2 regions of the Paenibacillus sp. VMFN-D1 genome follow, and region 2 is predicted to be linked to the other one. Evidence: predicted binding sites of a transcription regulator. Region 2 holds the regulator's gene; the other holds the start of a gene.
The links. The regulator LexA, encoded in region 2, represses DNA repair genes until DNA is damaged. The targets are predictions, from matches to a motif close to CGAACATATGTTCG.
Positions count from the first base shown of each region.

Region 1: a site for LexA is predicted at 8,412-8,425, ahead of C7820_RS02125 (DNA polymerase IV). Genes of this name have one in related genera too.

Region 1 covers NZ_QRDU01000001.1:447,146-458,235, forward strand. The annotation lists gene C7820_RS02080 (DAK2 domain-containing protein) at 1-609, shown strand, start outside; gene C7820_RS02085 (DegV family protein) at 667-1,524, shown strand; gene recG (ATP-dependent DNA helicase RecG) at 1,538-3,589, shown strand; gene C7820_RS02095 (stage VI sporulation protein F) at 3,652-3,939, shown strand; gene C7820_RS02100 (gluconate 2-dehydrogenase subunit 3 family protein) at 4,248-5,036, shown strand; gene C7820_RS02105 (GMC family oxidoreductase) at 5,104-6,783, shown strand; gene tatA (twin-arginine translocase TatA/TatE family subunit) at 6,849-7,040, shown strand; gene C7820_RS02115 (cupredoxin domain-containing protein) at 7,082-7,468, shown strand; gene C7820_RS02120 (SOS response-associated peptidase) at 7,597-8,271, opposite strand; gene C7820_RS02125 (DNA polymerase IV) at 8,573-9,841, shown strand; gene C7820_RS02130 (YhjD family protein) at 9,838-10,338, shown strand.
Region 2 covers NZ_QRDU01000001.1:852,180-863,269, reverse strand. The annotation lists gene C7820_RS04135 (HAD family hydrolase) at 1-4, opposite strand, end outside; gene C7820_RS04130 (hypothetical protein) at 44-559, opposite strand; gene C7820_RS04125 (DUF896 domain-containing protein) at 812-994, opposite strand; gene C7820_RS04120 (LysM peptidoglycan-binding domain-containing protein) at 1,096-1,476, opposite strand; gene lexA (transcriptional repressor LexA) at 1,716-2,342, shown strand; gene C7820_RS04110 (response regulator transcription factor) at 2,438-3,628, opposite strand; gene C7820_RS04105 (sensor histidine kinase) at 3,603-5,432, opposite strand; gene C7820_RS04100 (carbohydrate ABC transporter permease) at 5,500-6,378, opposite strand; gene C7820_RS04095 (carbohydrate ABC transporter permease) at 6,394-7,284, opposite strand; gene C7820_RS04090 (extracellular solute-binding protein) at 7,412-8,764, opposite strand; gene catA (type A chloramphenicol O-acetyltransferase) at 8,992-9,642, opposite strand; gene C7820_RS04080 (DUF1259 domain-containing protein) at 9,863-10,246, shown strand; gene C7820_RS04075 (sporulation protein YjcZ) at 10,333-10,458, opposite strand; gene glnA (type I glutamate--ammonia ligase) at 10,614-11,090, opposite strand, start outside.

The DNA of each region.
Region 1 (11,090 bases), 410 kb from region 2:
AGCCTGGGCGTCGATGTCGTCCTCTCGGGCGGCCAGACGATGAACCCGAGCACGGAGGACTTTGTGAACGCGATCGCGTCCATTTCCGCGCACCATATTTACATTTTGCCGAACAACTCCAATATCGTGCTTGCCGCCCAGCAGGCGGGAGAACTGCTTGAGGGCGAACGCAGCGTGAAGGTCATTCCGAGCAAGACGGTGCCTCAGGGCATTGCCGCGGCATTCGCCTTTTCGGAGGAAGATTCCGAGGAGACGAATACGAGCAGCATGCTGGAAGCGATCGGCCGGATCAAGTCGGGTCAAGTGACCTATGCCGTGCGCGACTCGCAAATCGATCAGCTGGATATTAAAGCCGGCCAGTTTATCGGCATCGAAAATTCGAAGATCGTGACGGCTGCCGAAGGTCTTCTGCCTGCATGCCAGGAGCTTCTGACCAAGATGCTGGAGAACGGGGACGAAATTGTGACCATTCTCGCCGGGGAAGAGGCGAACCCGGAAATGACGGGCGAGTTGGCTGCGTGGCTGGCAGAGCAGTACCCGGATGCGGAAATTGAAGTGCATCAGGGCGGACAGCCGCTGTACTATTACATTTTTTCAGTGGAATCTTGAGAGCAGCCTTGGGACCGAAAATCGAAGTTTGAATGAAAATGAAGGAGGCCCCATTCGATGACCAAACCGGTAATTGTAACGGACAGTACGGCCGATATACCTGAGGATATCGCGAAGCAGCATGACATTCACGTCGTTCCGCTCCGGCTGATGTTCGGCGAGGATACCTTTGAAGACGGCGTGGACATTTCCGCCGAGGTGTTCTACAAACGGCTTGTCCAGTCCGAGCAGCTTCCGACTACGTCGCAGGCTTCTCCAGCAGATTATATGCAGGTTTATCAAGAAATTATGAATGATTATCCGGGCTCGCCGATTATTTCCTTTCATATTTCCTCCGGGCTGAGCGGCACGTATCAATCGGCCACGATTGCCAAGTCCATGCTGGAGGGCGACCCGGATATTACGATCGTCGATTCCAAATCGGCGTCCTACGGATTCGGCCTGCTGGTCGTGCATGCAGCCAGACTGGCTGCCGAAGGCAAAACCGCAGAGGAGATCGTGCGTTCCGTTGAAGAGGTGCGCAGGCAGCGCAAGCTGTATTTTCTCGTGGACACGCTGGAATATTTGCAAAAAGGAGGACGAATCGGCAAGGCGGCGGCCATGATCGGCAACCTGCTGAACATCAAGCCGATTCTGTCCATTGACGAAGAAGGCATTATTTATGCGGTGGAGAAGGTCAGAGGCCGCAAGAAGGCGCTGGCCCGGATCCTGGAGCGTTTTCGGGAGGATTTGGGCGGCGTTCAAAACATCAATGTGGCAGTGGGCCATACGGCCGACCCGGCTTCAGCCGAGCCCGTGCTCGAGGATCTGTCGCGGGACTTCCGGCTGCAGGAGGTCGTTCTGACGAACATCGGACCGGTCGTCGGAACCCATGTCGGGCCCGGGACGCTGGCCGTGTTTATATGGCCCGCTTAAATGAGGGATAACCATGAGTCTGAGTCTTGAACAAATATCGGTACGGCAGGTCCGCGGCGTGAGCGCCCTCAAGGAAGGGGAGCTTCACGCCTTTGGCATCTTTACGGTGAAGGATTTGCTGGAATATTATCCGTTCCGGTACGAGGATTACCGGCTCCGTTCGCTGCAGGACGTGAAGGACGGGGACAAAATTACGATCCAGGCGAAGGTGATGGGCGTTCCCGTACTGCAGCGGTACGGGCGAAAGTCCCGCCTCAGCTGCAAAATGATGGCTGAGGAATGGATGTTCACCGCCACCTGGTTCAATCGGCATTTTCTGAAGGATCAGCTGACCTCCGGGCGCGAAATCGTGCTCGTCGGCAAATGGGACCAGCGCCGTATGCAGCTGACCGTGTCGGAATCGGAGTTTCCGGACCAGGGGGCATGGCGCAGCGGTACGGTGCAGCCGGTCTATTCGGTCGGGGGCAAAATTACGCAGACCTGGATGCGCAAAACGATGACCCAGGCGCTCGAGCAGTACGGGGAAATGATCCCGGAAATTTTGCCGGAGGAACTGCTGCGGAAGTACCATCTGATGCCGCGGAAAAAGGCGATCGCCACGATCCACCAGCCCCAGGATACCGGGGAAGGGCAGCAGGGTCGCGAGCGGATGGTCTATGAGGAGCTGTTTCTGTTTCAGCTGAAAATGCAGGCGTTCCGCGCCCTGAACCGGGAGCGGATGGACGGCGTCGTCCATACGGTGGACAACAAAACGATGCGCGAGTTCGTGCGCAGCCTGCCGTTCGAGCTCACCGATGCGCAGAAGAAGGTCGAGCTCGAAATTTTGCAGGACATGCGCTCGCCGCACTGCATGAACCGGCTGCTGCAGGGAGACGTCGGCTCCGGCAAAACGGTGCTGGCCGCGATCGCCTTGTACGCGTCGGTGCGTTCGGGCTATCAGGGCGCGCTGATGGTGCCGACCGAAATTTTGGCCGAGCAGCATACGCGCTCGCTGCAGAAGCTGTTTGAGCCGTTCGGCATCACCGTCGGCCTGCTGACCGGCAGCGTTACGGGGCGCAAGCGCAAGGACCTGCTCGCCTCGCTGCAGATGGGCTTGACCGACATCGTCGTCGGAACGCACGCCCTGATCCAGGAGGACGTGTTTTTCCGCAAGCTGGGCGTGGTGGTCACCGACGAGCAGCACCGGTTCGGTGTCAACCAGCGCGGCATTCTGCGGCGCAAGGGGTATAATCCGGACGTGCTGACGATGACCGCGACGCCGATCCCGCGGACGCTGGCGATTACAGCGTTCGGCGACATGGACGTGTCCACGCTGTCGGAGCGCCCGAAAGGACGGATCCCGATCACGACGTACTGGGTCAAGCACAATATGCTCGACCGGGTGCTGGGCTTCATCGCCCGCGAGGTGGACCAGGGGCGCCAGGCGTACCTGATCTGTCCGCTGATCGAGGAGTCGGACAAGCTGGATGTGCAGAACGCGATCGATCTGCATGTCCAGATGCAGCAGGCGTTCCCTTCCTACAAGGTGGGCCTGCTGCACGGCCGTATGACGCCGGCCGAGAAGGAGGAAGTGATGCGGGCCTTCTACGAAAACGAGGTGCAGCTGCTCGTCTCGACCACCGTCGTCGAGGTCGGGGTGGACGTGCCGAATGCGACGCTGATGGTCATTATGGACGCGGACCGTTTCGGCCTGTCGCAGCTGCATCAGCTTCGGGGCCGTGTCGGACGCGGTGAGCACGCTTCTTACTGCGTGCTGATCGCCGACCCGAAGTCGGAGGTCGGTCAGGAGCGCATGAACGTCATGACCGAGACGGACGACGGCTTTGAAGTATCCCGGCGCGACCTGGATCTTCGCGGACCGGGAGATTTCTTCGGCACGAAGCAGAGCGGTCTGCCCGAGTTCCGCCTGGCGGACATGGTGAGCGACTTTGCCGTGCTGGAGCAGGCGAGGGATGACGCCGCCCGGCTGGTGGCGGATCCGGCGTTTTGGACCTCCCCGGCGTACGGGCCTCTGCGAGACTATTTGCAGCAGGAACAGATTTTTCAAGGAGATTTGGTCGATTAGGTCAGTGGACAACCCCTCCCGTCATATACTTAGTTGGACTGCATTAGACGGGAGGTGCCAATATGGGTTATCAGCAGTACGGAATCAGCCCCCAATTGGTCGCACGGATCAAGCTGAAGATGAAAAATCCGGCCACCAAGGAGCGCATTAAAAAATTGATCGAAGGCGTAAACAAACAGGACCTGCAGGATCCGGCCAGGGTACAGCGGCTGGTCAAGTCGGCATCGTCCATCCTGAACGAGAAGCTGACCGGCGCCGAGGAAGGACAAATCGTCCGGTTTGTGATCGCCCAAAAGATCGATCCCAATAATACGTTCCACCTGATCAAATTGTGGGGAATGTTTCGCTAAAAAAGCATACAAGCGCTTAGAATGCAGCCCTCCGGGAGAAACCCGGGGGGCTTTTTTTGTATTCAAAGCAGGCAGCAGCGTAACCTGCCCGAACTTCTTGACGTATTAGGCGGTCAGGTGATTGGCGGACTCTCTTCCTTTGAAGATCAATCCAGCGGTTGTGATGGAAACCGCGAGGTTCGTCCTAGTCATTTGGTCGCAATATGACGTCTGATGTCAGATATTGCGTTTGAAACAGAGAAATTTTGGGTAACTGATTCGAAGTGGTCTTCTTTATTGCATCCACAATATTCATAATTGGAGGGATCATGTTGCCAGGACTGAAATTGGGGAAGAGCAGCAAGCCGGCCCGGTCGAAAGAACCGGATGAATCCCGGCGAAAATTTTTGAAAGCCTCGGGAATGACGCTTGGCGGTCTGGTCGTCGGCGGTGTGTTCGGAGGCGTCCTGACGGACAGTCTGGAGAAAAATCAGGCACCCAAGACGGCGCCTGCCGACAGCAAGCCTGAGGCATCGCTGCAGGATGCGCTGATGTTCTTTAACCAGGAGCAGTTTAAAATGACCGAAGCGGCGGCCGAAAGGATTTATCCCGAAGATGAGAACGGTCCCGGTGCCAAGGCGCTGGGCGTCGCCTTTTTTATTGATCATCAGCTCGCAGGCCCATGGGGGTATAATGCGCGGGACTATATGATGGGTCCTTTTGTCCAGGCCCAGACAACCCAGGGGGAGCAGTCGCGGCTGAAGCGCAACGAGATGTTCACGCTGGGCCTGGAGGGACTGAAGAGCTACTGCCAGCAAAAGCACCAAAAGGCTTTTACGGAGCTTGAGGGCCAGCAGCAGGACGAAGTGCTGACCGCTATGGAGAAAGGGGACAAATTCCCCATGCGCGGGGTGACGAGCAGCAGCTTCTTCAACATGCTGAAAAATTTGACGATCGAGGGCGTATACGCCGATCCGCTCTATGGCGGCAACCGGAATATGAACGGGTGGAAGATGCGGAATTTTCCGGGCAACCAGATGAGCTACGCCCAGCAGATTACGAAGGAAGGGCTGGTCCAGATCCAGCCGAAAAGCCTGCAGGCTCACATGAGCGAATAAATTTCACAGATATAAGGGGACATCAGACGTGGCCAAATTACCTAAAGTACCAGTGGTTATTGTTGGAATGGGCTGGGTCGGCGGCATCATTGCAGCCGAGCTGACCAAAGCGGGCGTCCAGGTCGTCGGACTGGAGCGCGGAAAAAGCCGGAGTACGGAAGATTATTTCATGGATCATGATGAGCTGCGGTATGCGCGGCGTTTTGAACTGATGCAGGACTTGTCCAAGGAAACGATCACGTTCCGCAATACGGAATCGATGAGGGCGCTGCCGATGCGCAGCTATGGCTCTTTCCTGCTGGGGGACGGGCTCGGCGGCGCCGGATCGCATTGGAACGGGCAGACGCACCGCTTCCTGCCGTATGACTTTGAGATTTACAGCCAGACGGTCGATCGGTATGGAAAAGGCAAAATTCCCGCCGGCATGCAGCTGCAGGATTGGGGAATCACGTATGATGAAATCGAGCCGTATTACGACAAGTTCGAGCAGATGGCCGGCATTTCCGGGGAATCGGAAGCGAACCCGATGCTTGGCAAACGGTCCCATCCGTTTCCGACTCCGCCGATGAAAAAAACGCCGATCCTGCAAAGGTTCGAGGAGGCGTCGAAAAAGCTCGGGTACCATCCGTACATGATCCCTTCGGCCAACCTGAGCGAGAACTACAAAAACCCGGACGGCGTCTCCCGTGCGGCCTGCCAGTACTGCGGATTTTGCGAGCGGTTCGGCTGCGAGTACGGCGCCAAGGCGGATCCGGTCGTGACTGTGATCCCGACGGCGATGGCCACCGGCAAGCTGGAGGTGCGCACGTTCTCGAACGTGACCGAAATTCTCCATGACGGCAAAAAGGCGACTGGCGTGGTGTACATCAACACGGTGACCGGGGAAGAGGTGACCCAGCCGGCGGACGTGGTCATTCTCGGCAGCTTCGTGCTGAATAACGTGCGCCTGCTGCTGAGCTCCAAGCTCGGAACGCCCTATGACCGGAAAACCGGCCGGGGAACGATCGGCCGGAATTATGCGTATCAGGTCAACTCCGGGCACGCGGTCGGCTTTTACGATGATGAAGAGTTCAGCACGTTCATGGGTGCCGGGGCGCTCGGGATGGAGTTCGACGACTTCAACGGGGATAACTTTGACCATTCCGATTTGAAGTTTCTGCACGGGGCGGGCATCCGGATCAGCCAGAACGGCCTGCGCCCGATCGAGAACAATCCGGCGCCGAAGGGCACGCCGACCTGGGGCAAGGAATGGAAGAAGACCACGCTGAAGTACGCCAACCGCGTGCTGACCGTAGCGACGCAGGGGGCAAGCTTGCCCTGGAAGCACCACTATTTGGATCTCGATCCGACCTACAAGGACATTTACGGCAAACCGCTGCTGCGGATTACGTTTGATTTCGAAGATCAGGACCGTGAGCTGACGAAGTTTCTGGCAGACAAGGCCGGTGAGGTCATGAAGGAAATGGGTCCTTCCCATGTGGAGGTCAAGGACAAGCTGGATCCTTACAATATCGTTCCTTACCAATCCACCCACAATACCGGCGGGGTCATTATGGGCGCGGACCCGGAAACGTCGGCGGTGAACAGTTATCTGCAGATGTGGGAAGCGGAAAACGTGTTTGTGGTAGGTGCTTCAGCATTTCCGCATAACAGCGGCTACAATCCGACCGATACTGTCGGCGCACTTGCCTACCGGGCGGCGGAAGGGATCCAGAAGTATTTGAAACAGGGAGGCATGCTTGTCTGAACAGGCAGTGCTTTCGGGCTACTGCGTGACGGTCATGCGACTTCATGGAAAAGGAGGGATCGGCCATGCTTTCGACGATCGGAGTACCGGGGCTGCTGCTGTTGCTGCTGCTCGTCCTGCTGCTGTTCGGGCCGTCCAAACTGCCGCAGCTCGGCAAGGCGGTGGGAACGACGCTTCACGAATTCCGCAGCTCTGCGCGGCAACTGACGGAAGAGGATGAGGAGAAGCAAGAGGCGGGGCGCCGCCAGGAAGGATAACAGAACAACATACTTATTTATTTTAAATGGAGGGATTTAACATGAAAAAATGGATGCTGATGGGACTTACGCTGCTGTTGGTTTTTGTGCTTAGCGCCTGCGGAAGCAGCGGCGGAAGCGGGAGCGGCTCGTCGGACGAGTCTTCGTCTTCCGGCGGCTCGGACGGCGTGAAGGAAATCAAGGTGACGGCGTCAAACTTTAAGTTTGAGCCATCCGAGATCAAGGTCAAAAAGGGCGAAAAAGTCAAAATTACGCTGGAGAACAAAGATGGAAACCACGGTCTGGCCATTCCCGATTTCAACGTGGACCTGCAGAAGCCAAGCTCTGCGGAGTTTACCGCCGATCAAGCAGGTGAGCATGAGTTCCACTGCTCCGTTATGTGCGGTGCCGGCCACAGCGATATGAAGGGGACCCTGATTGTTGAATAAATTGGCTTAGCAGATGATGGAGCACCGGACTGCCTTCTGAACGAAACCGGAGGCAGAATCGAGAAAGCGCCGCCCAGCCGGACCGTAAAGGTTCGCGCAAGGCGGCGCTTTTTTTGGCATATATACGGTTACGCACCTTCCGGCACCCGTTCGATGCAATCGGGCGTATCGTTTTTAACCGAATTGACCGTCCTTGAGACCGGGTAAGCTTCCATTTCCTCGGCAGGATAGGGCACGAGCAGCTTCTGCAGGGCGTTTACGTCCGTCTGCCCGCGGTCCAGCCAGGCCATTTCGTCCTCCGGGCGCAAAATGACGGGCATCCGGTCATGAATCGGCGCCATCAGTGCATTGGGCCCGGAAGTGATGACCGTGCAGGTGCTCAGCTTACTGCCGTCCTCCTGCAGCCAGGTGTCGTAGAGGCCGGCCATGCTGAAGATTCCCCCACCCCGGAGGGTGATCCGGTAAGGGACTTTGCCGCTGTCGGTTTTCATCCATTCATAGAATCCGTCGGCGGGGATCAGGCACCGCTTCCTCGCAAAAGGCAGCTTATAGGCCGGCTTGTCCGCCAGCGTTTCGCTTCTGGCGTTGATCATCTTGCTCCCCATGCTGCTGTCCTTGGCCCAGGACGGGACCAGCCCCCATTTAAGCTGACCGGCGCGAAGGTTGCTTCCATCATGAATGACGGCCAGTACGTTCTGCGCCGGAGCGATATTATAACGGGGATGAAAGTTCAGCGCAAGCTCAAGCTCATAGCGCAGCATCAATTCTTCCATCGACACGGTCAGTGTATAACGGCCGCACATCAGGCACTCCCCCTTTTGTGGAATGATCGTTGTAAACAGTGTACCGCGGGATGCCGGTTTACGCCAGCCTGTCTGCCAGCAGCAAGGGAAGGCTGTCAAAAAATACATTTGCATAGAGAACATGTGTTTGGTATATAATACGAATATACGTTCGCTTACCGAGTGAGCATGCTTCGTGGAGAGGGAAGCGGCCCGGATCGTTTTTTTGACGAGCGGTCTTGAGGAAGCTGGAGCTTCTCGGAGCTGCCCGACCCAAACCGGTTTAACGAAATGCCAAAGTGGATGTGGAGGGTGTGTGCGCTTGAGCAGATCAAAGGAGAGAATTATATTTTTGGCCGATTGTCAGAGCTTTTATGCAAGCGTAGAGAAAGCGGATCATCCGGAGTATAAAGACAGGCCGCTCGCCGTTGCCGGAGACCCGATGCGCAGATCGGGTATCATTCTGGCCGCCTGCCCGATCGCTAAGAGCTACGGGGTATCCACCGCCGAACGGCTGGGGGAGGCGCTCAAGAAGTGCCCGGATCTCGTCATTATGCGTCCAAGAATGCAGCATTATATCGATGTCTCGCTTCAGATTACCCGGATTTACGAGGAATATACCGATCTGGTCGAAATATTCAGCATCGACGAGCAGTTTCTGGACGTGACCGGCAGCCTGGCTCTCTTCGGCGACCCCGTGAGCATTGCGAAGTCGATCCAGCAGAAGGTGATGGAGGAGACGGGAGTCTGGGTGCGGGTCGGCATCAGCTCGAACAAAATTTTGGCTAAAATCGCCACCGACATTTGGGCGAAGAAGAACAAGGAGGGCATTTTTATACTGCCCAAAGCCGACATCGAGAAGAAGCTCTGGCCGCAGCCGGTCCATAAGATGTTTGGAGTGGGCTCGCGCATGACGGCCCATTTTGCCAAGCTTGGCATGACGACGATCGGGGATGTGGCGAGAACGCCTCTTCCCCAGCTAAAGGATAAATTCCGGGCGCGGTTCGGCAAGCAGTCGGATATCCAGGCCGAAGTGATGTGGCGCACCGCCAATGGCATGGACGACAGCAAGGTGACCCCGGAAACGTTCGACAAGCCTCCCAAATCGGTCGGGCATATGATGACGCTGCCCCGGGACTACGCCATCCCCAAGGAGGTCGACACGATTCTGCTGGAGCTGACGGAAGAAGTATGTCGCGACTGCCGCCGGAAGGGATATATGGGCTCGGTCGTCACGGTCAGCTGCATGTGCAGCCCTTATGACGCGCCGACAGGCTTTTCCCGGCAAATGAAGATGCCGGATCCCACGAACAACACGAACAAAGTGTATGAAGCCGTAAAAACGATTTTTTATAAGCACTGGGACCGCATGCCCGTTAGGCGCGCCGGGGTCATGCTGAGCGAGCTCAGCGACGACCGGAATTACCAGCTGACGCTGTTTGAAGACCAGGAGCGGCTGCGGGCTCTGGAAAAGGCGACGGACCATATCAAGCAGCGGTACGGCAGCATGGCGATCGTAAGAGCCTCTTCCCTTACGGGCGCCGGCCAGGCAGCGGAGCGGTCCATGAAAATCGGGGGGCATTATAAATGAGCAAGAAGCTTGAGAATAACGGGATTTGGGAATCCAGCCGCATGATGCTGCCACAGCACCGGGAGGAACTGCTGAAGCGGCGCTCGCAGCAGCCGGAGGAACACCGGCCGCCCCGCAGGGAGGACCTGGAGCTGATGCGGGACAGGATCCTGCTCCCGGTCATGATATCGATTGTGAAGAAGCGGATCCAGGCGATCGAGGCGTCAAGCGAGGCTTTGAAGCACCTTTATTCGAAGGTGGCCCAGGTCCTGCTGCAGGACATCCAAAAGGATTTGTCCAAGGTGGAGCAAACCATGCTCGATGAGCGCATCGATCTGACCCAGGAGGGAAAGGACACCCAGATGATCTGGTACCGGTATTCGTTTCATGGGTATGAGGATACCTTTACGATCACGCGGGATTATATGCGCACGGAGGTCAGCGTAAGAATCGGACGGTACTCGGACCGGCTGATTACGGCATTGTACGCCCGTCTGCAGGATCATAAGCAGAAATAACCGAATGGAGCCCGTTGTCTTGTCTGGGAGACAACGGGCTTTTGGCCGTGTCGTACCTGGGCGAGATCAGGATCGGCGGACATCCAGGCCGCTGTGGCCATAACGATGGATAGGAAGCGTACAGCAGAAATTACCAGGTTCAGCCGCCGGGATCCGGGGTAGGTATGGGAGTGGAACACCCAAGAACGGAATGGGGCCTGTTTCCTATTTTGGAAATCCGGGGGATCATACGTTTTGCAATTCGGCGGGAAAAAGGCCGCCAATGGTAAATTTCAACAAATTACGATTTTAAAAAAAGCCCCCATAGCGATTGATTTTTGAAAAACCTGCCCGATGATCCTAGTCAAAAAGAAGCGGGGGAACGGGGAGAAAGGACCACTAAAATGAACGAAAAGTCTGGTAATTGGAATCCAGTAATTGGAATGATTTGGTGAAAAAAAGACAGGAGGTCCTACCCGGGACCACGTTCTCATTTTTGTAATGTGACATAAATTGGCAAACGTTGATGTGACGCGGTTTTTCGCTGTCGCTTTATCGGACTATGGTATCAATTTTGTAATCTTTATGGATAAAGCTGTTAAATAGACCACAACTTTAGCAATTTTGAGGCGTATAAATGTCCAGTTAACCTGTCGCCTCAAGGCTTGGTTTACGTTTCTTTGTTATTCGTAACGGGGCCGGCTGACAGGGGATGGCAGGGCTCTATGGTCCGCACGAGGGAGTGGCGGGCTAGGTCGGCGGGGTGGGAAATT
Region 2 (11,090 bases):
GCATCCTCTTCCATCCTCTCCATCAGCTATCTCTTATAATTGTTTATTTTTCCAAAGGGATATTGTGGGTCTGCGCAAAACGCTCCAGACGTTCCCCTATGGCATCGGTATCGTAGCGGTTGATCAGGCGCGTGAACACCCAATTGCCGCCTTTACCCTTCGGCTCAATCACGACAGAGCCTTTGGCCAGCTTGATCTTGGCGATATTGTCTGCGGTCAGGCGCCGATCCCGGTTGAACTTGATCGTCGATACGGCGTTTTTCTCCACACGCAGGAAAGGCCTGCGCAAAAAGATCATCAAGCCCAGGAACACGTACATGGCCATAATGATCCAGGTCATGCTGCTGTTTCCCGCCGTACCCTCCTGTCCGATCATCCCGAGCAGAAAGTAGACCGCAGCCAGAGCGACCATCGTAATCGGAAGCACATAGTTTCTTCCTTTATAAATGTCAGCTGATGGCCCCCCCGCGCTGTATATGGAAGGCTTCCCTTGCTTCTTTCTCTGCTTATCCAGCTGCGCTGTATTTTTTCTTACCTGTCTTTCCCATGAACGGGCCATTCACGAACCTCCTAAAAAAGTTTTCGGCTATATAGTTTTAACGAAAGTTTTGCTATTTACTTCGTAATATATAACGGCCCCATACTGCTTACAGCATTTATTCCTGTAGTTTCATATTCTATATAATAGAACAAATGAAGGAAACCTGGTGCGCTTACTATAGAAGCATTCTGTTATCGGTAATGAGCCGTACAAAACCTTGAACCATTCTATACCATGATCAAATGTATGAGTCTAATCCAGCCGCTGGTGTTATTTCTTCTCTTCATCCACCCATTCAATCGAGTCCAGCTGCTGTCTGAAATTTCTGCGGACATTCTGAAGGTATCTCTCACGAAGCTTGGCCCGTTCTTCGATCTCCTCTTCGGTTAAACCGGATTCCTTTTGCTTGCGTGCAAGCTCATTAATTCTCTCTACAACGCTGTCGATATCCATACAATTACTCCTCCAATATTCAAGTCATACCTAACTTTGCCATGATAAAAAGAGCTTGTCAAGGTTCACACCTTTCCAAGCTCTTGATCATTTATCTTCTATTAATATTGTGGGAGTGCCAATACTTCTCCGGCTTGAATTTCGCTGCTGGTTAAATCGTTATACTTCTTCACCGCCATAATGTATGCGCGGATATCCATGTCTTCCGGCTTATGGGCAGAAGCGATTCCCCACAACGTATCGCCTTGCTGAACGATGACATTTTTCTCTAACCGAACATCATCCGAGGTTCCCGCGAATACGCGAACGACACCTGTGCATCCGACCAAAATAATCAGGGCCGCCAGGATCAGTTTGATCAAGGCAGGGCCTGGCACGAAGGACTGGACTTTCTTCAACCAAGGAGTTGCTATAGCTTCATTGATGGATGGGTTAACGGATGGGTTATTATAAATACTTTGGTATGTAGTGTGTTTCAGCATAAATATTACGCCTCCAAACGTTTGTTCTTGTTTTATGAGAACAATATAACACGAACATTTGTTTTGTTCAATACTTTTTTCGAACAATTGTTCCTATGTTTTTAGAGGCTGGTTTCCTTCATTCAGAAACCGCAAAAATCCCGCTCCATCAAAGCAAAATCATTTAGAACTTATGTTTGTACGAACGGCAGTTCTATGTTATAATTTTACCAAACGTTACTAAATGGGGTTGATGGGGAATGTCAAAGATATCTAGCCGGCAGCAAGCGATATTGGAATTTATCAGAAATGAAGTCCGCGCCAAGGGTTATCCTCCATCCGTCCGAGAGATCGGTGAGGCGGTAGGGTTGGCTTCCAGCTCGACCGTACACGGCCATTTGGACCGACTGGAGAAGAAAGGCTTGATCCGCAGAGACCCTACGAAGCCTCGTGCCATTGAACTGTTGGGACAAGAAGAATCCGAGAGCAGCAATCTGTTCACGCATACGATCGCCAGAGTTCCCGTAGTAGGCAAGGTCACAGCGGGGGTGCCGATCACGGCAACGGAGAACATTGAAGATTACTTCCCTCTGCCGCAGCACTATGTCGGAGATGAGAAAGTATTTATGCTTTCCGTCGTTGGGGACAGTATGATCGAGGCGGGCATTCATAACGGTGACTACGTCATCGTGAGACAACAGCAGACAGCCGATAACGGGGACATCGTCGTTGCCATGACGGATGAGGATGAGGCAACCGTGAAGACGTTTTACAAGGAGAAGGACCATATCCGGCTTCAACCGGAGAACCCGGCTTACGAACCTTTGCGTCTGAACCATGTCACCATTCTGGGCAAAGTCGTCGGGCTGTTCCGCGATATTCACTAGCAGATGGTGCTGGACAAGCAGCAATAGAGCCCTTGCTCTTCCTTACTCAGGAAGGTCAAGGGCTCTTTTCGGCGTTGGGATCAAGGCAGGTTGATTCAGGTGGGACACGCCTCACGGGAATCCGCCGTTTGCTCCAGACGGTACTCCGTCGGCGTTTTTCCCGTTTTTTTGCGAAATACCTGGGTAAAATGCTTGACGTCCACATATCCGACTTTGTCCGAAATATCGGCCAGCTTCAAATGCGTTTGCAGCAGCAGCTTGCAGGCTTGTTCGATCCGCAGATTGGTGACGTATTCCTTGAAGCCGTTTCCCGTCTTCTGCTTAAACAGCTGGCTGAAGTAGACCGGATTCAGAAACACGACCGAAGCTACCTTTTCCAGGGACAGATCCGTATGATAGTGCGCTTTGATGTACTGCACCGCGACCTCGATCGCGCGGTTACCGCCCGGGTTGTTGTATTCGTACTCCAGTGATGCTGATTCCTGGCGCATCCGCCGCACTTCCTCCGGCACCCGGTGAATATCTGTGATGAGTCCCGTCGACTGAATTTGGAAAGGCACCTTGACGCATCGTTTCAAGTTAGCGCGCAGCTCATCCGTCAGGCGTTTCATCCCTCCCTCTTCCTCCAGCGAGACGAGGCCGATCAGGCTCGTTTCGTCCATGCTTGTCACAAATCCGCAGCCGTGCGCTTCAATCAGCTCACCAAGCACATTTTCAATAATAAAATGCTCCAGATGCACCGGCGCGTCGCTCTCCATCTTAACCATCACCAGTTGGAATGCGGGGTAGCTCTCAATTATAGACGCGACGTCAAGGCGCCCGGTATCGAGTCCGCTCGCCCAGCGCTGAAATACAGCCTCGCGTAAATACTTCAGGTTAGACTTCAGCAGCTCCGCCTCGCGCACGATTTCGTTCTCCCGATCCATCTCCTGAGCAAGTCCGGATATCATGGAGAGCAGCAGCTCTTTCCCGATCGGCTTGAGCATATAGTCCTTAGCTCCAAGCTTGACAGCTTCCTGGGCGTAGGAAAACTCGGAATAAGCCGAAATAATGACCCATTTGATATGCGGATAACTGCCTTGGCACAGCTGCATCAATTCAAGGCCCGTCATTCCCGGCATGAGGATATCGGTCAGCACCAGGTCAATCCGGTGTCTGCGCAGCTGCTGAACCGCTTCCTCCGGATTCGCCGCCAGGTGAACATAATGCTGCGGATAGGACCGGTGGATGGTGCGCTTAATTCCGTCACGGATCACATGCTCATCGTCCACGACTAAAATGTTCATCTTCCATTCCTCCTTGGTGCCGGATTGGTAAACGGATGGTTACCGTCGTTCCTTCCCCTTCTTGACTGTCCAAGTATAAACCGTACGGACTGCCGAACATCATTCGGATCCGCTCATGCACATTGCTCAAACCGATGCCACGGCGAAGCACGGGGCCGTCTCTGTCCTCCGCTTTGGGCGACGTGCGGTTCCCGCCCTCCAGCAAGCTTCTGACCCGCATCAGCGTGTCTTCGTCCATTCCCTTCCCGTTATCCCGAACGACGACATGCAGGTCGTCCATGACCTGCTCCGCCGTAACGAGCAGCACGCCCTGCCGATCCAGCGGCTCCAGTCCGTATTTTACAGCGTTTTCAATAATCGGCTGAATCGTCATTTTCGGCAGCGTGACGTCCATCCACTGCGGATCCACATCGATCTTCGGTACGAGCCTGTCCTCAAGACGGTTCTCGATAATCGTCAAATAATGCCGGATCTGCTCCAATTCCTGACGCAGCGTCGTCCGGGAGGCCTCCTCCCAGTTGCTGCTGTAACGGAACATTTGCGACAGCGACAGAATGACCCTGCTGAGGCGTTCATTCCCCTTTTCATCCAGCATCCAGTAGATCATGTCCAGCGTGTTGTACAAAAAATGCGGATTCACCTGGGACTGCAGCGCCTGCAGCTGCGCGTTTTTCTCGCTAACGGTCGTGACCTTGATCGTCTCGATCAGCTCATCCATCCGGTGCACCATCCGGTTAAAGGAAGACACCAGGCTGTTGATTTCATCAAACGAGTCGACATTAACCGAACCGCTGAAATTGCCCATCTCCACCTTTTTCATTTCCCGGATCAGCAGCTTCAGCGGGGAAGCAATGTTGCGCGATACCAGCGTGGCCAGAACCGTCGAGACGATAATCAGCACGATCAGGACGATAACGAGATATTGGGTCGTCTGGTTCACTTCCGCCTGAATGTCGTGCTTCGGGGTAAAACCGTAGATCGTCCAGCCCGCCATGGGCGTATTGGCAGCAACCACCAGCTGGCTTGAGCTGTCATCCACAAGAATACCGTCCTCGGCACCCGGCTTCGGAATGCTGGCAAAGTTTGGCGCCTCCGTCCCTTTTTTACCGGTCGAAGCGATGATGTTGTTGTTCTGGTCGATCAGGTACACGCGGCTGCCCGGGCTGATCGTCACATTGGACATCGCCTCCATGATGGACGAAGGATTCGCTTCGATGACCATGATGCCAAGCTGCTTGTGTGTGTTCAGATCGTACAGCTTCCGTCCGAACACAAAGACGTTCTCTTTCTGCTGCAGCGTGTTGATCGGCGATCCCGGCATCATCCCGAGCCAGACCATATTGCCTGACGAGGCGTTCAGCTCGTTGTACCATGACGTCTGGGCGTAATTGTTGTCGATGACCCCGGCGAACTGGCGCTCATAGCTGTACACTTTGCCCCTGTCGGTCAGAATATGGATACCCGTAATATCGTTCCTTGAATAGTAAGCTGCTCCGATAATATTCGTAATCGTTCGTTCGTTTTCGATGGCGACGGTCTCTTTCACATGGGTCTCCTGAAGCAGCCGGGTCAGCTCGTAGTTGCTGTTGAGCGACTTGGAGAGACTGTTGTAGCCTTGAAGCAGCGAGTTGAACAGTCCGGCGGTCTGCGAAATGTTCTTCTCGGCGATATCATTCACCTTAGTATGAATAATGGAAATCGTGCGGTAATAATACACGACGCTGATCAATATCAATATGCCGGTCATGCAGCATAGAAACAGCAGAAAAAGACGGCTGTGAATCGAACGAAAATGTCGCCCCACAGATACATTCCCCTTTCGTATCCGGTCATCCATTTGTCATTCTATCACAGAAGCCGTCTTTGCCCTACTAACCTTTTACTGCACCAGCTACCATACCTTGGGTGATCTTGTCCGCCAGCAGGAAGTAGATAATGATGACCGGAAGCGCGCCCAGCACGAGAAATGCGCCGATGGCCCCATAGTTGACCGAGTATTGGCTGACGAAGCTGTTGACGCCGAACGGCAGTGTTTTCAGCTTTTCCGATGAGATAAACGTCGCTGCCAAAATATATTCGTTCCAGATGTTGATGAATGTCAGGATGCACACCGTCATCACCGGCGGAACCGAGATCGGCAGGATGATGCTCGAGAATATGCGTCCGATCCCCGCACCGTCCACCACCGCGGATTCTTCGATTTCGTGCGGAATGGTTTTCATAAACCCGCTCAGAATAAAGATGGCGATCGGCATGGAAAATGCTACGTACGGCAAAATGATCGACAGATGCGTATTCAGAATATGCATGTTTTTGAAAATGATCATGAGCGGCAGCAGCGTCGCCTGCATCGGGATCATCATTCCGATCAAGAATACGACCATGACCGCCCCGCCAAAGCGCCACCGGAAACGGCTGATCGCATAGGCGCACAGGGAGCTGAGAATAATGACCGCAATCATCGTCACGGATGTGACAAAGATGCTGTTCAATAAATAGCGGAAATAGTTGCCCTCCAGCGCAGCGCTGTAATTGGCCCACTGCGGCGAATGCGGAAGGGCAAAGAAGCTGCCCGACAAAATTTCTTCATTGGATTTCAAGGAATACAGGAGCAGCCACAACAGTGGATACACCTGGGTTACAAACAGAATGCCCAGCACCAGAAACACGATGGCCTTCGTAACGGAAAACCGTTTGCGTCTGGTTGCGGCCACCTGCTTGTTCAAAGCGACGGCAGTGCTTGTGTTCATCGGCGGTTTCCTCCTTTACGAGTATCGTTTCTCCAGCTTGTTGAAAATGAAGTTGATGCAGAACGTGGCGGCCAGACAGAGCACCACCAGGAATGCGGCGATCGAGCTGCCGTAACCGTATTTCATGGACGTGAACGACATATTGTACATGTGTGTGGAAATGACGTCCGTGGCATGCGCCGGTCCGCCGCCCGTCATGACCATGATCATGTCGAAAGCCTGCAGCGAGCCGATGAAGGCCAGCACGATGGAAATTTTGAAAATCGGGACAATCAGCGGAAACGTAATGTGCCAATCCGCTTTAAAGCCTTCGGCACCGTCGATACGGGCCGCTTCGTAAACATCGTCAGGGACATTCGAAATGCCTGTAAATTGAATGAGGGTGTGGTAACCCAGGTACTGCCACAGGGCGACGAAATACAGCGAGTACATGGCGACCGAAGGATCGGTGAGCCAGGCTTTGCCCCATGAATGCAGTCCGACTGCATCCAGGATTTGATTCAGCATACCGCCCATCGAAGCCGGATTATAGATCGTTTTCCACAGCTGGCCGACGACGACGACGGACAAGATGACCGGTAAAAAGTAGCTGGAAACCAAAAAATTCGGTTTTCGCACGTAACGCTTCAGCAGTATGGCTACAAGCAGTGCGATCGGAATCTCGGCCATGGAGAACACCGCAAACATCAGCGTTCTCCGCACCGACGGCCAAAATACCGAGTCGTGGAACAGCAGCTTTTTGAAATTGGCCAGACCCACAAACGTCGATTCTCCGATCCCGTTCCAGTCCAGCATACCGCTGTACATGGATACGAGGATGGGAACAAACACAATACCGATATAGATGATTAAGCAAGGAAGCACAAACGCGGCAATCGTCCAGCGGGAGACCTTCAGCACGTTCACGACTTACCTCTCCTCCTTCTCCTTCTTGGCTGCAATATTCCTCATGGGAATTGAAGGGAACGGCATCCGAAATGCGTCCCCTTCATGTTTAATCCCTGTTCTCTCTATAACTAGCTGTATCCGTTGTTTATTGATTGTTATCTTCGAACCCGGCTTGATGCTCTTTCGCCACGTCCGCCGAATTTTTCTTCTGAGCGAACAGGTTTTGAATGCTGGAGAGGTGAACCTGGGCCGTGCCCGGATTCATTGTGTTATCAAACGCCAGGTCTCCGCCTTTGACTTCCTTGAACATGTTCAGCACGTCCATCGCCATGTCGGAATATCCTGCAGCCTTGAAGTCGCCGTCCACTTTCTGGCCGATTCCGACAGCGCCTTTAGCTTCAAAGGCTTCTTTCGGGAAGTTCAGCATGAAGTAATTGAGGAATTCCTTCGTTTCTGCAAGATGCTTGCTGTCTGCTGCAATCGCGAACGCGCTGCCCGGTGCCAGCATGAATTCGTCCGGGTTGCCTTTGCCGCCGATCGTCGGGAATTTGAAGACGCCGACTTTGCCGTTTACGGAAGACGATTCAATGCCGCCGGTGGCCCAGGTTCCCATGTAGTACATGGCTGCTTTACCGGTTTTGAACAGGTTCTCGCCGGCGTTGTAATCGAAGGAGGTTGCGCCTTCCTGGAAAGCTCCGGCTTGAACGAGGTTTTGGAATGCGTCAACCGCCTCAACGAAGGCCGGATCTTCAAACGTCTTTTTCTTGTCGAGGACATCCTTCAGGAATCCAGGGCCGTTGTTCGTGCGAAGCAGCATGTTCATGAACAGGAACGAACCGGTCCAGGTGTCTTTCTCGCCGATTGCCATCGGCTGAATGCCTTTGGATTTGAGCGTTTTGACGACGTCGACCATTTCCTCAAACGTGCTTGGAACCTTCACGCCGCCTTTTTCAAACAGTTCTTTATTGTAGTACACCACGCCGATGTTGTTGCCGTCGGGTACCGCATAAGTACTGCCGTCAAAGCTGTACCAGTCCAGCAGCCCGTCCTGGAACGTGTCCTTCAGACCGTTCTCGGCCAGCATGTCATCAAGCGGAGCCAGCAGCTTGGCATCAACAAAAGGCTGCATTTGCGCCGCAGGGTTCACGACCGTAATGTCCGGAATTTCCTTGGAGGCCGCCTGCGTTTTCAGCTTCAGCTTCTGCTGGTCGGTGTTGAGCGAGTCCAGTTCGATTTTGATATTCGGATGATCCTTCTCATACTGATCCACAATCTTGTTCATGATCTTGTTCTTTGGATCCGTCGGGTCCGGATAGATGTTTTGGAAAGTAATCGTAATGTTCTTGTCCTTCGATGTGTCGGATGTGCTGCTGTTGGATCCGGCCGCGCCCGATGCGCTGCTGCCAGAATCCTCCTTGTTACCGCTTCCACAAGCCGTAAGACTAAGCGCCAAGGTGCCTGTAAGCACGATGCTTAATAATTTCGACATCTTTGCCATCTTGTTATCCCCTTTTTGTTTGGTATGGGTTCATTATGCCGCGATTCGACTCGAAAAGGGAGGTGAGAAATTCAGGAAATAGGTTTAATTTCTAAAGGTCCCTTAAATGATTGACCCAGACAATGTAATATTACAAAACGAAGCATTGCTGAACAATCGACAAAAAAAGGAACCCTGTAAGGGTCCCCTGAGAATCCTTTCATCCTCATTTAGAGCGTGTACATCCCTCAATCCATCCAATCGGTGCAGGTGTCGGCGAGCTGCTGCAGCTCTTGCAGAAACATCCCGGCATGGTACCCGTCACAGACGGCATGATGCACCTGCAGCGAAACCGGGAGCAGCACGTGCTTCCCTTCCCGAAAATACTTGCCCCCCGTGATGATCGGCAGCAGGTAGCTTCCGCCATGATCCAGATTCAGGTTAAAGCCGGTAAAACTGACCCATGGAATCATGGATACGGAGAAGGTATGAGGCGGCATGTCTTTTTTCGTAAACAGCCCCATGCTCTCCCCATAACGGAGCTGATCCTCCCGGTAAAGTTCCATAAAGCTCCGGCAGCTGCTGCTGTACTCCGTCCAGATCGCGGAGAAGGTATGGTTTTCCGGGTGAAAAATCGTATAACACGGACTCATCTGCTCCCAGTAGCCCACCTGCTCCTCCCGAATATCCATCCGAAACTCCACATGCGCATTTACGATTCTGGACAGCATGTACAAAAAGGCGGGGTACAGCTTCATCCCCCTCTTCTTCAGCTCGCCCAGCAGCAAGGTGATCTCGATGTTGGCTGTCATGCTGAAGGTGCACCGGTTCTGTTTGAAATAGTGGTCAAAATAAGGCTGTCTGTCCCACTGCCCGGTTTGGATCGGAATAAATTTCATGTATGAACCCTCCTAAAATGTGTATTTCGCGATTTTAGGAGGGTAAATCAACGGATTTCACCACGACGCTCACTCCATGTACAGGATTGGTTACTATGCCATTGTATCCAATTTCGCTGGACAACAAAACAATTTTATAGAGTTATAGACTCCTGCTTTCCCTTTCTAGCACGGTTTCACATAAGTTAGATCATCAAGAGATGAAAGGAGAAGTCAGGTTATGAACATCTCCAAATCGCTGTGCGACCGATTGGCCGCCATTCTCGGGGGCAAAGGCACGTCGGACGGAAAAAGCTGCTCCATCATGATCGAAAGAAAGCTGAATGCCAAAATCCTCGGCAGAAACTATGAAACCGAGCACGAAATCACGATCCAATCTTTGAAAAACGGCACAACGCTCAACACAGCGGAAATCACGCTGCTTCAGTCGGAAGTCCAGCGCTTTACCAGTGCCGCCCGCAAGCAAGGTTTTAAAGTGACCGCTATCCACAATCACTGGCTCTTTGAAAAGCCGAGGTTGATGTACCTTCATTTGGAAACCGTCGAGAACCCCGTTACGTTTGCCAGAAAATTAAGAGCGGCTTTAAATGTGCTGAAAAAGTGATCTGTGTGCATCGCTGAAAGGATGATGCCAGTTCCGAGAAGAAAAGCCCGCCGGCAGATGCCAACGGGCTTTCAGAACCCTTTATTTTAGTAAATAAAGGCTCTCGTGATGATGACCAGCAGGATGAAGAGGACCAGGATTGCTCCTACGCCTCCGCCCCACAAACCACCATAACCGTATCCTACTCCAACGCCTCCAACGCCATCGCTCATGTGATAACCTCCTTGATTTATAAGGTACACCATATTCATATGGCGAAAAGCATATAGAGGTATAGGCTAAATGGCAAGAACCGTGAGATTGGGCAGCTGCCGGGCAGCCTTAAAAAAATCCCCCGCACCGGTCAGGTGCAGGGGATTGTCCATTCTTAGTACAGCGTGATGTATTGATCACGTTCCCATTGATGAACTTGTGTGCGGTACATATCCCATTCGATTTCCTTCAGCTCGTAGAAATGAGCCAGGGCATGCTCGCCGAGCGCGTCGATGATGACTTCATCGCGGATGAGTTCGCCGAGGGCTTCCTTCAGGTCGGCCGGCAGGCTTGGGATGCCTTCTTCAATGCGCTCTTCTTCGGACATCACGTAGATGTTGCGGTCGATCGGCGCCGGGAGCTTCAGCTCGTTGCTGATGCCGTCAAGGCCGGCTCTCAGCATAACGGCAAGCGCCAGGTACGGGTTCGCTGCAGGATCCGGGTTACGAACTTCAACGCGTGTGCTCAAACCGCGGGAAGCCGGAATCCGGATCATCGGGCTGCGGTTGCTGCCGGACCAAGCCACGTAGCACGGAGCTTCATAACCTGGAACGAGGCGCTTGTAAGAATTGACCGTCGGGTTCGTGATGGC